One region of the Yersinia intermedia genome, then DNA from elsewhere that is predicted to be linked to it. Evidence: riboswitches for the same ligand, from Rfam matches in the RefSeq annotation. Region 1 holds a riboswitch; each other region holds the start of a gene.

Region 1 (3,282 bases):
GATAGAGACCAAGGCGTTGTACCGTCGCAGGGAAACCCTGTTTTGCAGAAAATAAGGCATGATTAGGCAGGTTCATTATCGGCCTCGGTCTTGAGATTAATGGGGCTGTGATACAGCTCGCTGCCGCGAGAGCGGAACTCCGCTGACATCTGTTCCATACCCGATTGTAAGATTTCGATCGGTTGGGCTGCTGTTCCTTGTGCCGCTGCCAGCTCTTGTGCCGCAGCCTGTTCTTGCGTAGCGGCCTGTTCTTGCATAGCGGCATAGTCGCGAACTTCCTGAGAGATTTTCATCGAGCAGAATTTCGGCCCGCACATTGAACAGAAGTGAGCTACTTTGCCGGACTCTTGCGGCAGGGTTTCGTCGTGATAGGCTCGTGCGGTTTCTGGATCAAGCGCCAGATTGAACTGATCTTCCCAGCGGAATTCAAAGCGTGCTTTCGACATGGCGTTATCGCGGATCTGCGCACCGGGGTGGCCTTTGGCCAAGTCTGCGGCATGGGCGGCTATTTTATAAGTAATAAGACCTTGTTTTACATCCTCTTTATTAGGCAGGCCAAGATGTTCTTTCGGTGTGACGTAACACAACATGGCGCAACCGAACCAACCAATCATGGCGGCCCCAATACCAGAAGTGAAATGGTCATAACCTGGCGCAATATCCGTGGTTAGCGGGCCTAAGGTATAGAATGGCGCTTCATGGCAGTGTTCCAACTCTTCCGTCATATTGCGGCGAATCATCTGCATCGGCACATGACCGGGGCCTTCAATCATCACCTGCACATCATATTCCCAGGCGATTTTGGTCAATTCACCCAAGGTATGCAGCTCAGCGAACTGGGCTTCATCATTGGCATCCTGAATGGAACCAGGGCGTAGGCCATCACCCAGTGATAGTGAGACATCATAGGCAGCACAGATCTGACAGATTTCGCGAAAATGCTGATACAGGAAGTTTTCCTGATGATGGGAAAGGCACCACTTCGCCATAATTGAACCACCACGGGAGACGATACCGGTCAAGCGTTTGGCCGTCATCGGTACATAGCGCAACAACACACCGGCATGGATAGTAAAGTAATCCACCCCTTGCTCGGCCTGCTCTAACAGCGTGTCACGGAACATTTCCCAGGTTAGGTTCTCGGCTACACCATTTACTTTTTCCAGCGCCTGATAGATAGGAACGGTACCAATAGGGACCGGGCTGTTACGCAGGATCCACTCACGGGTTTCATGGATATAGCGGCCAGTGGACAGGTCCATCACGGTATCGGCACCCCAGCGGGTTGACCACACCAGTTTTTCTACTTCTTCTTCGATGGAGGAGGTCACCGCAGAGTTACCGATATTGGCGTTCACTTTCACTAAAAAGTTACGACCAATAATCATCGGCTCAGATTCTGGGTGGTTAATATTGGCGGGGATGATAGCTCGGCCCGCCGCCACTTCCTGACGTACAAATTCAGCCGTGATATTTTCTGGCAGGTTAGCGCCAAAAGCCTGCCCTGGATGCTGCTGGCGTAGTACCTCACCGCGAATACGTTCACGGCCCATATTTTCTCGCAGCGCGATGAACTCCATCTCTGGCGTGATGATGCCCTGACGGGCGTAATGCAGTTGGGTGACGCATTTGCCGGCGATGGCTTTCTTCGGGCGTGGCAGATGCTCAAAACGCAAATGGTCTAAGCCTTCGTCAGCCAAACGTTGTTGGGTGAAACCAGAGCTGACAGAGGTCAGTGCGGCGGTATCCTGGCGATCAGCTATCCAGCTATCACGTAATTTGGGTAACCCGCGGTGAACATCCAGCGTGGCGTTTGAGTCACCATATGGGCCGGATGTGTCATACACCGGGATGGCTTCGTTATCTTCATAGCGTGGTGAGTCCTTACTACCGCCGATCAATGTCGGACTGAGCTGGATTTCACGCATCGGTACCAGAATATCTGGCCGTGAACCTTGTAGGTAAATACGTTGGGAGTTGGGGAAAGTGACACCTTGCAAGGTATCAATAAACTGTTGAGCTTCCTCACGTTGTGCTTTACGTGGGCGTGATGAATTTTTAGCTGTTGTATTATTAGACATAGCAATTCCTACCAGTGTGGTTTATAGGGAAAATTGCTTGTCTGGAGCTTGGCGGGAGTAACGATGTTGGCCAGTAACCGGCAGCTATCGGTGAGGATAAAGACCGGGCCTGTAGCGATAAATTACTCTTGTTCCCTTCGCGGGTATTAACCCGATCAGGTTCCGCGGATCCCGAATTAACGGTCTCAGCCTGCGTTTGCTTTCCTAAAAAGGCAATCGCTAGGCACTCCGACAAGAATCTTCAGTATATACCCTTCTTACTTGAAATTGCAGCGGTGTTAGCTACGCTCATTCACCCGAATCACTTACCTGTGTAAGCTCATCGGAATTAATGTCACCCTACGGGCTAGCATAAATGCTGTTCAAATCGGTTTTCACCGAGTTGTCATTCACTTGCTGCCTACCTGCAATCTCAATTACTTTGGGTAGTAAAGGTTGAATGAAAACTACAATAGTGTGATGTAAGCTATTTTACTTGCCACTTTGAACTTGGGCAGTGCTCAAAATCCTCACGTACTACGTGTACGCTCCGGTTTTTGCGCGCTGTCCGCATCCAAATTGTCTGCGACAATTACGCTTACTATTAATTTATTAGGTTAATTGGCCTGACTCTTTTTATTTTCTGGCTGGGCGGCTTGCCACGACTCGGCTGCCCATTGAATTAATTGATCTTCCAAGCGAAAACGGGCATCAAGAGCTTCGCCGATATCAGATAATGCTTGCTGAAACTCGATACAACTGTCCTGATCGATCTCAATGTTGGTATAACGATCATGGAATGCCATGATCGTTTGAGTATTATTTTTTAACGCAGGATACACTTTGGTCGTCAGCGCCATTTTTGGGCTGGACGCGCCGTCTACTTGTTTGATAATTCTGTCATAGATGTGAAAATGCCCGGATGAGAGATAATCCACCAAATTATGGCAAAAGTTCTCCAGCGCTTTTTCGTTAAGCGGGGTATGCTTTTCTTTTTGCGGCTTAATACCGATCACTGCGCAATATGCAACTAACAGTTCTTTACGCGCATGAAGCCATTGATCAATTAATTCATTACTGCCGCCAACGCGTTGAGTCAAGCTTTCCAGTCGGTTTAGCATGAACGACTCCGTGAAGTAATAATACGTTACAAAAATGTAACAAGCCGGATTCTAGATTGCCAGTGAAGTCGAGGTTGTGCAACAACGATATGGAACTACAA
Region 2 (3,282 bases), 920 kb from region 1:
CGGTACAAATTTCCTGGCGTGAAGATGAAAAAGATATCGGCAGTTATCAATTTGATCTGATTAACGGTGCAGCAGGCGAGCCAAAACTCTCACTGTGTATTCGCCCGCGCAAGGGTGCGGACAGTTATCTGCTTAACCGTTTTGATGCCCATCATTTGCAACGAGCTATCGCGATGTTTGCAATGACTCAGCGCTATTTATTAGCATAAGAATCTCTGCTATTCCAATAAATAAGGCATGCACTTCATCATTGGAGTTGCAGGTAGGCGGCAAGTGAACACATCCCGATGAGCTGACTCAAGTCAGTGATTCTGCGGGGGGAGCGCAGCTAACAACCCTGTAGCTTCAAAGGCGAAGGATCCCCAAAGTCATTGGAGTTGCAGGTAGGCGGCAAGTGAACACATCCCGATGAGCTGACTCAAGTCAGTGATTCGGGGGGGAGCGCAGCTAACAACCCTGCAGCTTCAAAGGCGAAGGATCCCCAAAGTCATTGGAGTTGCAGGTAGGCGGCAAGTGAACACATCCCGATGAGCTGACTCAAGTCAGTGATTCTGCGGGGGGAGCGCAGCTAACAACCCTGTAGCTTCAAGGACGAAGGGGATTACCACCACTGGTGGAAATGATGCACCGGCCCTACCCCCTGCCCGACTTCAAGGGTATCGGCTTGTTCTAATGCACCTTGCAGATAGTGTTTGGCGGCATTCACCGTATCATCCCAATCGCGGTGCCGTGGCCGCAAAGCCGCCAATGCTGCCGATAAGGTGCAGCCGGTGCCGTGAGTATGACGGGTCTTCACTCTGCGGGTAACAAAACGCTGTTCGCCTTGTGCCGTAAACAGCCAATCAGGGCTATCTTCACCACTCAGATGGCCCCCCTTCATCAATACCGCCTGGCAACCCTGTGCAAGTAGCGCCCGCCCTTGATCACACATTTGTTGCTCATCGCAAGCGGGTTGGCAATTGAGTAACGCCGCCGCTTCTGGCAGATTCGGGGTAATTAAAGCAACCTGCGGTAACAGCAATTGGCGTACTGCGTCCACGGCCTCTGGCGCCAGCAACGGATCACCGCTTTTGGCGACCATCACGGTATCCAGCACTACAAATGGGATGGGATAACGGCGCAGTTGCCTGGCAACGATATCGACAATGTCAGCGTTAGCCAGCATACCGATTTTAGCACTATCGATGCGCACATCACTGAGAACGGAATCGAGTTGAGCTGCGACAAACGCCGGTTCGATGGGATAAACTGACTGCACACCACGGGTATTTTGTGCCACCAGAGCGGTGATCACACTGGTGCCGTAAGCTTGCAAAGCAGAGAAAGTTTTCAAATCAGCCTGAATACCGGCCCCACCACTGGGGTCAGTTCCGGCAATCGTGAGCGCATTAATTCGCTTCATGAATGTCTCCCGTACTCATATCAATGGGAGTTCGAATAGCAGCAACAGCGAGAATAGCTAAAGAGAAAACGGCAGGTTGAACAAACATATTCCTCCTAACCGGCGGTCAAGAAGGCGGTACCCTAAGGTGCCGAGACTTCCCTACGCTGGCATAATCCAGATCAGGTAATACGGGTAATATCTCAGCCATGCCACTGTTTGTGGCAGGCACCCCGAGTCAGAATTGTTATTATCACGGGCAGGTGGTAGAAGATCAATCATGTATTGGTTAAACCAATGATCAATGTCGCGAAAATGCCCTGTCTGGGAGGTATAACCGTAGGATGAGCATCAAGATTCGTCAGTATCAGGAAAGTGACCGACCATTCCTGCGCACCTTGTATCTGGCATCACGTAAAGCAGCATTTACCTGGCTGGACGTTGAACGCTTTAGGCTGGAAGATTTTGATCGTTCAACGATAGGTGAAACGGTGCTGGTTGCCGTTGATGGCGATCAACACTTGGGTTTTGCCTCAATTTTTATGGAGGAGAGTTTCCTGCATAATCTGTTTATTGACCCCGTGGTGCAACAGGCCGGTACGGGGAAAGCCTTATTGCAGGCAGCACAACAGCGATTTGCCAGCCACGGCTCACTCAAATGTTTGGCAAAAAACCAGCATGCGCTGGCGTTTTATCAAAAACAGGGGTGGGTGGCTATAGCTACCGGTATCAGTAATGATGGCGAATATATATTAATGCATTGGCATAATGAAAAGGTTAAATAAGGCAATGTTGAATCAGAATCAGGTAAAAACCTGATTAGCTATTTTAATCCTTTACTTAAAATAGGGAAAAAAGGCAATCAACTTTCACCTCCACTTAATTAAGGATTATTTATGCAGCCCATATCAAATGAATTGACTGTCGCAACGATAAACCTCACACAAAAAAATACTCCACTTTCAGGTGAAAATAATAACAGCCCAATATTAAATAGTAAAATAGAAGCCACAGATTATATTAAATCATTGATCCAAGACCAATATAGTAGTCAATTTGATGTAGAGAACACCATTGGGGAGTTAAATGGAAGAATAGAAATATCACTTAACACGCTTGAATTTGGCGTTAGTGAAAAGCTATATTATGTTACTGCAAATATGGACCCTAGAAACTTTTTCTATCTCGAAGAAGGAGCTGACAATCATTGGGATATCAACACATTAAATATTAAGGACAATCATACTCGTCAAGTGGTTTTTATTTTTGACACTAATTTACCCTCAGCCACCCTGCCTGTTGATATGAAACTGGTGACCGAAAGAATAGAGGAATTGAATGGAGTTTATTATGTACACTGCAATCCAGAAATTAAGTTTTCTTTACATGAATTAACATTTAAAAATGAAGAAATAAAGCAAAAGTCGGATTTAATAAACAGTTTTAAACTCGATCCACAAAGAAAAGAAAAACTAATAGAATTATTAAAAAATTGCTCATCCAGAAATAAATTTTGTTCTAATAATGATGCGGTGGAGCTCTGCAAAAACTTTCGCGACCTTTTTGACAGTACCGATGAGATTACACCTCAAATGCAAAGAAACACACTTAAACTGGCAAATGAGTTGGCAAAAAGTCATTAATTTATAAGGGAGCCTTAGCTCCCTTATTTTAATACACTATTCCCCGCGCAGCGCCTTCACATCATCGGCTTTTATATTCAGTGCCAATTGTCCAAATTGCTGTGGCAAATAATGACTCAAACTAATAACCTGTGGCTGCGGTAATCTGCTTTTTTATCATTAATTTCTAACTTATAAACCACCGCTTGTGGGCGCACAACTGCACCAGCCTGTGCTGCTATTTCGACATGGATAATACCGTTATACATGGTACCAATC
Region 3 (3,282 bases), 380 kb from region 1:
GATTGAAGATGCTGATGGTGCATATAAAACGATGACAGCATTAAAAACTCTGGGTGTACGCTTATCGATGGATGACTTTGGTACCGGCTATTCTTCACTTAATTATCTGCGCCGCTTCCCGTTCGATGGATTGAAAATTGATAAGAGCTTTATCGATGAATTGGCCGAGTCACATGAAGGCCAATCAATCGTGGAAGGGATCATTAACCTCGGCCATGCGCTGTCCATGACGGTGACCGCTGAGGGGGTAGAAACCACTGAACAGCTCAGGCAGTTACAAACCCTGAAGTGTGATGAAGTTCAGGGTTATTTCCTGGGTAAACCAATGAAACTGAATGATTTATCAGTTCTTATCCGTAATACACATTACGACTAGCAACACGTTCAGTCGCTGGCGACGAGGCTGAACGGTAGCACTCTTTTTTAACCGATTGACCGTGGGGAGGCTAAAGCAGATCGCTTATTTTTAGTTGATAAAGGCCATCCAGAAAGGCGGGGATAAAGCTACCTGGGCCTGCTACCTGCTGAGATACCTGCCCGCCGACCTGTGACATCACTCGACAAGCCGTTGCCACATGATGTAAACGGTCACCTTCCAGTGCGCAAAATGCCGCAACCACGGCAGAAAGTGCACACCCCGTCCCCACCACCCGAGTCATCAGTTTATCGCCACCGGTCACGGCAAAATCACGCAGGCCGTCGGTGATATAATCCACCTCACCGGTAACCGCAACCACCGTCTGCACCTGTAGCGCCAATTGGCGAGCAGCAGGCAGTGCACTTACCGAGGAATCGACACTATCCACGCCACGCCCCATGGTCGCCAGACCACTTAATGCCATGATCTCCGAGGCATTACCCCGTATCGCTGCCGGTTTTAGTGATAATAATTGATGAGCAAAATCAGTGCGATAGGTAAGCCCACCGACCGCGACGGGGTCCAGCACCCAAGGAGTGGCAGATTGATTTGCCGCCTGGATTGCCGCCAACATGGATTCGGCCCGCGAGTGGTGTAACGTGCCGATATTGATAAGTAAACTGTTCGCTATGGTACTAAATTGTGCGGCCTCTTCAGCTTCAACCACCATGGCAGGAAAAGCCCCCAATGCCAGTAACACATTGGCAGTGAAGGACTGTACTACCTCGTTAGTCAGGCAATGGACTAATGGTGGCGTAGTTTGGAATTGCTGCAAGCAGGCCGCCGCCAGTGCATCAGGGAACGGGAGAGGAGCGATTGAAAAGTCAGAGCGAATAGTATTCATGATATCCCCCACCGGCGAACAAGAAGGGGGACCGTTGTTTATGGACTCAACAACGATACCGCGACTTCCCTCCGCTGGTATAATCCAGATCAGGTAATACGGGTAAAATCTCAGCCATTACGCATTTAGCGGCAGGCACCCCGAGTCAACGAGCTTTATTATTAACACAATTAGCGGTAATCAAACACCATTAGCCATAATCATCACTTATGGCATTTTGACGCAGCGGCAATCAGTGCTTGCCCTAGAGCCAGGCCACCATCACCGGCAGGCAGGCGCTGGGGCAGCAACAGTTGGAAATCATGCAATTGTGCGCTAAGTAACTCACGCAGTAACCGGTTATGTAGCACCCCACCTGAAAAGACAATAGTATCAATACGATAATACTGGGCCGCCTGCCGCGCCAAAGTAGCAAATCCCTGTGCCAGAGCAAAGTGGAACGCGTAGGCCCGCTCCGCCGGAGTGGCATCATAAGCCAACCATTGCTGCCAGAAAGTGGCTAAGTCCAGTTGGTTATCGCACAGTGGCATCGTCACCGGCGGAACTGAAACCGCACTTTGTCGCGCCAGTGCTTCCAACTGGCAGGCGGCTTCGCCCTCCCAGCTTATTGATAGCGGGGCAAGATTGAGTGCCGCCGCTACTGCATCAAATAAGCGCCCAGTGGAGGAGGCCAACGGCGCATTAATCCCCCGCTCAATCGCCCGCGCCAATACCCTTCCCTCCGGCTGAGGAATCGCCGCACTCTCAGGCAGATGTTGCCAATTGGGGACATAGCGCTGTAACTGAGCCAGCAGGTTGCGCCACGGTTGACGCGAGGCCAGATCGCCACCGGGTAGTGCCACCGCGGGTAAGCCACCAATGTATTCACAGCTCGTATAATCCACTCGCAGGCATTCACCGCCCCACAATTGACCATCAGCGCCATAACCCAGCCCATCCAGTGCCACACCAATCACTGCCCCACCCTCGCGAGGCCAGCCATGCTCTGCCAGACAAGCCACCAGATGTGCATGATGGTGTAGCACGTCAACACAAGGGATATTCCACTGTGCAGCCAGAGTTTTCCCTAATTGGTGGCTGACGTAGCCAGGATGAGCATCCACCACGACTGTCTGTGGTGTGAAATGGTAAATATCGCAAAACAGCGCCACTAACTGCTGCTGTTGCTGTGCGATATCGCGGTCTTCCAGATCCCCCAGATGTTGACTTAACACCGCATTACCATCACGTAGCAGGCAAAACGTGTTTTTCATATCCGCACCCAGCGCCAGAACTGCTGGCTGCTGGCTAAATCCCGGAGGTAACTCGAAAGCATCTGGCACATACCCTCTGGCCCGGCGTAGCATTTCAGCACCGCTGCCGGTGAGTCGCACTAATGAGTCATCGGCTCGCTGCACAATTTGCCGATCATGCAATAACCAGTGGTCAGCAATATCTCTCAGGGCACCAAGCGCCTGCTCATTACTCAACGCTGGGGGTTTACCACGGCCATTACCGGAAGTCATCACCAGAGGCCGCCCGACCTGTTGCAGCAGCAAATGTTGTAACGGATTGGCGGGTAGCATCACACCAATTTCAGGTAAGCCCGGTGCCAGCGCCGCACACAGCGGGCTATCAGCCCGCGACGAAACCAACACAATCGGGGCCGCAGGGCTACGTAACACGCGTAATAACGCGGCGCTATCGTTACTTTGCACACAGCGTGATAACCAGTCGGCGTGCGGTAACATCACCGCCAGCGGCTTGGAAGGTCGCTGTTTGCGTTGCCGCAGACGGGCCACAGCGGCAGCATTAGTGGCATCTACCGCCAGATGGAATCCTCCCAATCCTTTGACGGCAACGATATCCCCTGCCAACAGGGCGGCTGCGGCTTGCTCTAGCGCCGCGAAGTTGTGCGCAATCGGCTGTCCCTCTCGCCCCGTTAGCCACAATTGCGGGCCACAATCGGCACAAGCATTGGGTTGGGCGTGAAAACGGCGATCGGCCGGATGGTCGTATTCTGCCTGACAGGCGGCACATA

The links. A riboswitch is a leader RNA that binds a small molecule or an ion and turns the genes downstream of it on or off. The one in region 1 is predicted to bind thiamine pyrophosphate.
Positions count from the first base shown of each region.
Region 2: linked by a shared signal. The riboswitch ahead of thiD (bifunctional hydroxymethylpyrimidine kinase/phosphomethylpyrimidine kinase) and the one ahead of thiC (phosphomethylpyrimidine synthase ThiC) in region 1 are both predicted to bind thiamine pyrophosphate.
Region 3: linked by a shared signal. The riboswitch ahead of thiM (hydroxyethylthiazole kinase) and the one ahead of thiC (phosphomethylpyrimidine synthase ThiC) in region 1 are both predicted to bind thiamine pyrophosphate.

Region 1 is NZ_LR134116.1:330,663-333,944, forward strand. Features, by position in the region: gene thiE (thiamine phosphate synthase) at 1-76, opposite strand, end outside; gene thiC (phosphomethylpyrimidine synthase ThiC) at 63-2,081, opposite strand; TPP riboswitch at 2,197-2,322, opposite strand; gene EL015_RS01565 (Rsd/AlgQ family anti-sigma factor) at 2,678-3,181, opposite strand; gene nudC (NAD(+) diphosphatase) at 3,271-3,282, shown strand, end outside.
Region 2 is NZ_LR134116.1:1,250,605-1,253,886, reverse strand. Features, by position in the region: gene EL015_RS05855 (hypothetical protein) at 1-209, shown strand, start outside; gene thiD (bifunctional hydroxymethylpyrimidine kinase/phosphomethylpyrimidine kinase) at 602-1,402, opposite strand; TPP riboswitch at 1,524-1,627, opposite strand; gene EL015_RS05845 (GNAT family N-acetyltransferase) at 1,726-2,166, shown strand; gene EL015_RS05840 (lipocalin/fatty acid-binding family protein) at 2,278-3,024, shown strand; gene EL015_RS22035 (hypothetical protein) at 3,141-3,272, opposite strand.
Region 3 is NZ_LR134116.1:709,837-713,118, reverse strand. Features, by position in the region: gene EL015_RS03265 (bifunctional diguanylate cyclase/phosphodiesterase) at 1-376, shown strand, start outside; gene thiM (hydroxyethylthiazole kinase) at 447-1,262, opposite strand; TPP riboswitch at 1,312-1,415, opposite strand; gene hypF (carbamoyltransferase HypF) at 1,466-3,282, opposite strand, start outside.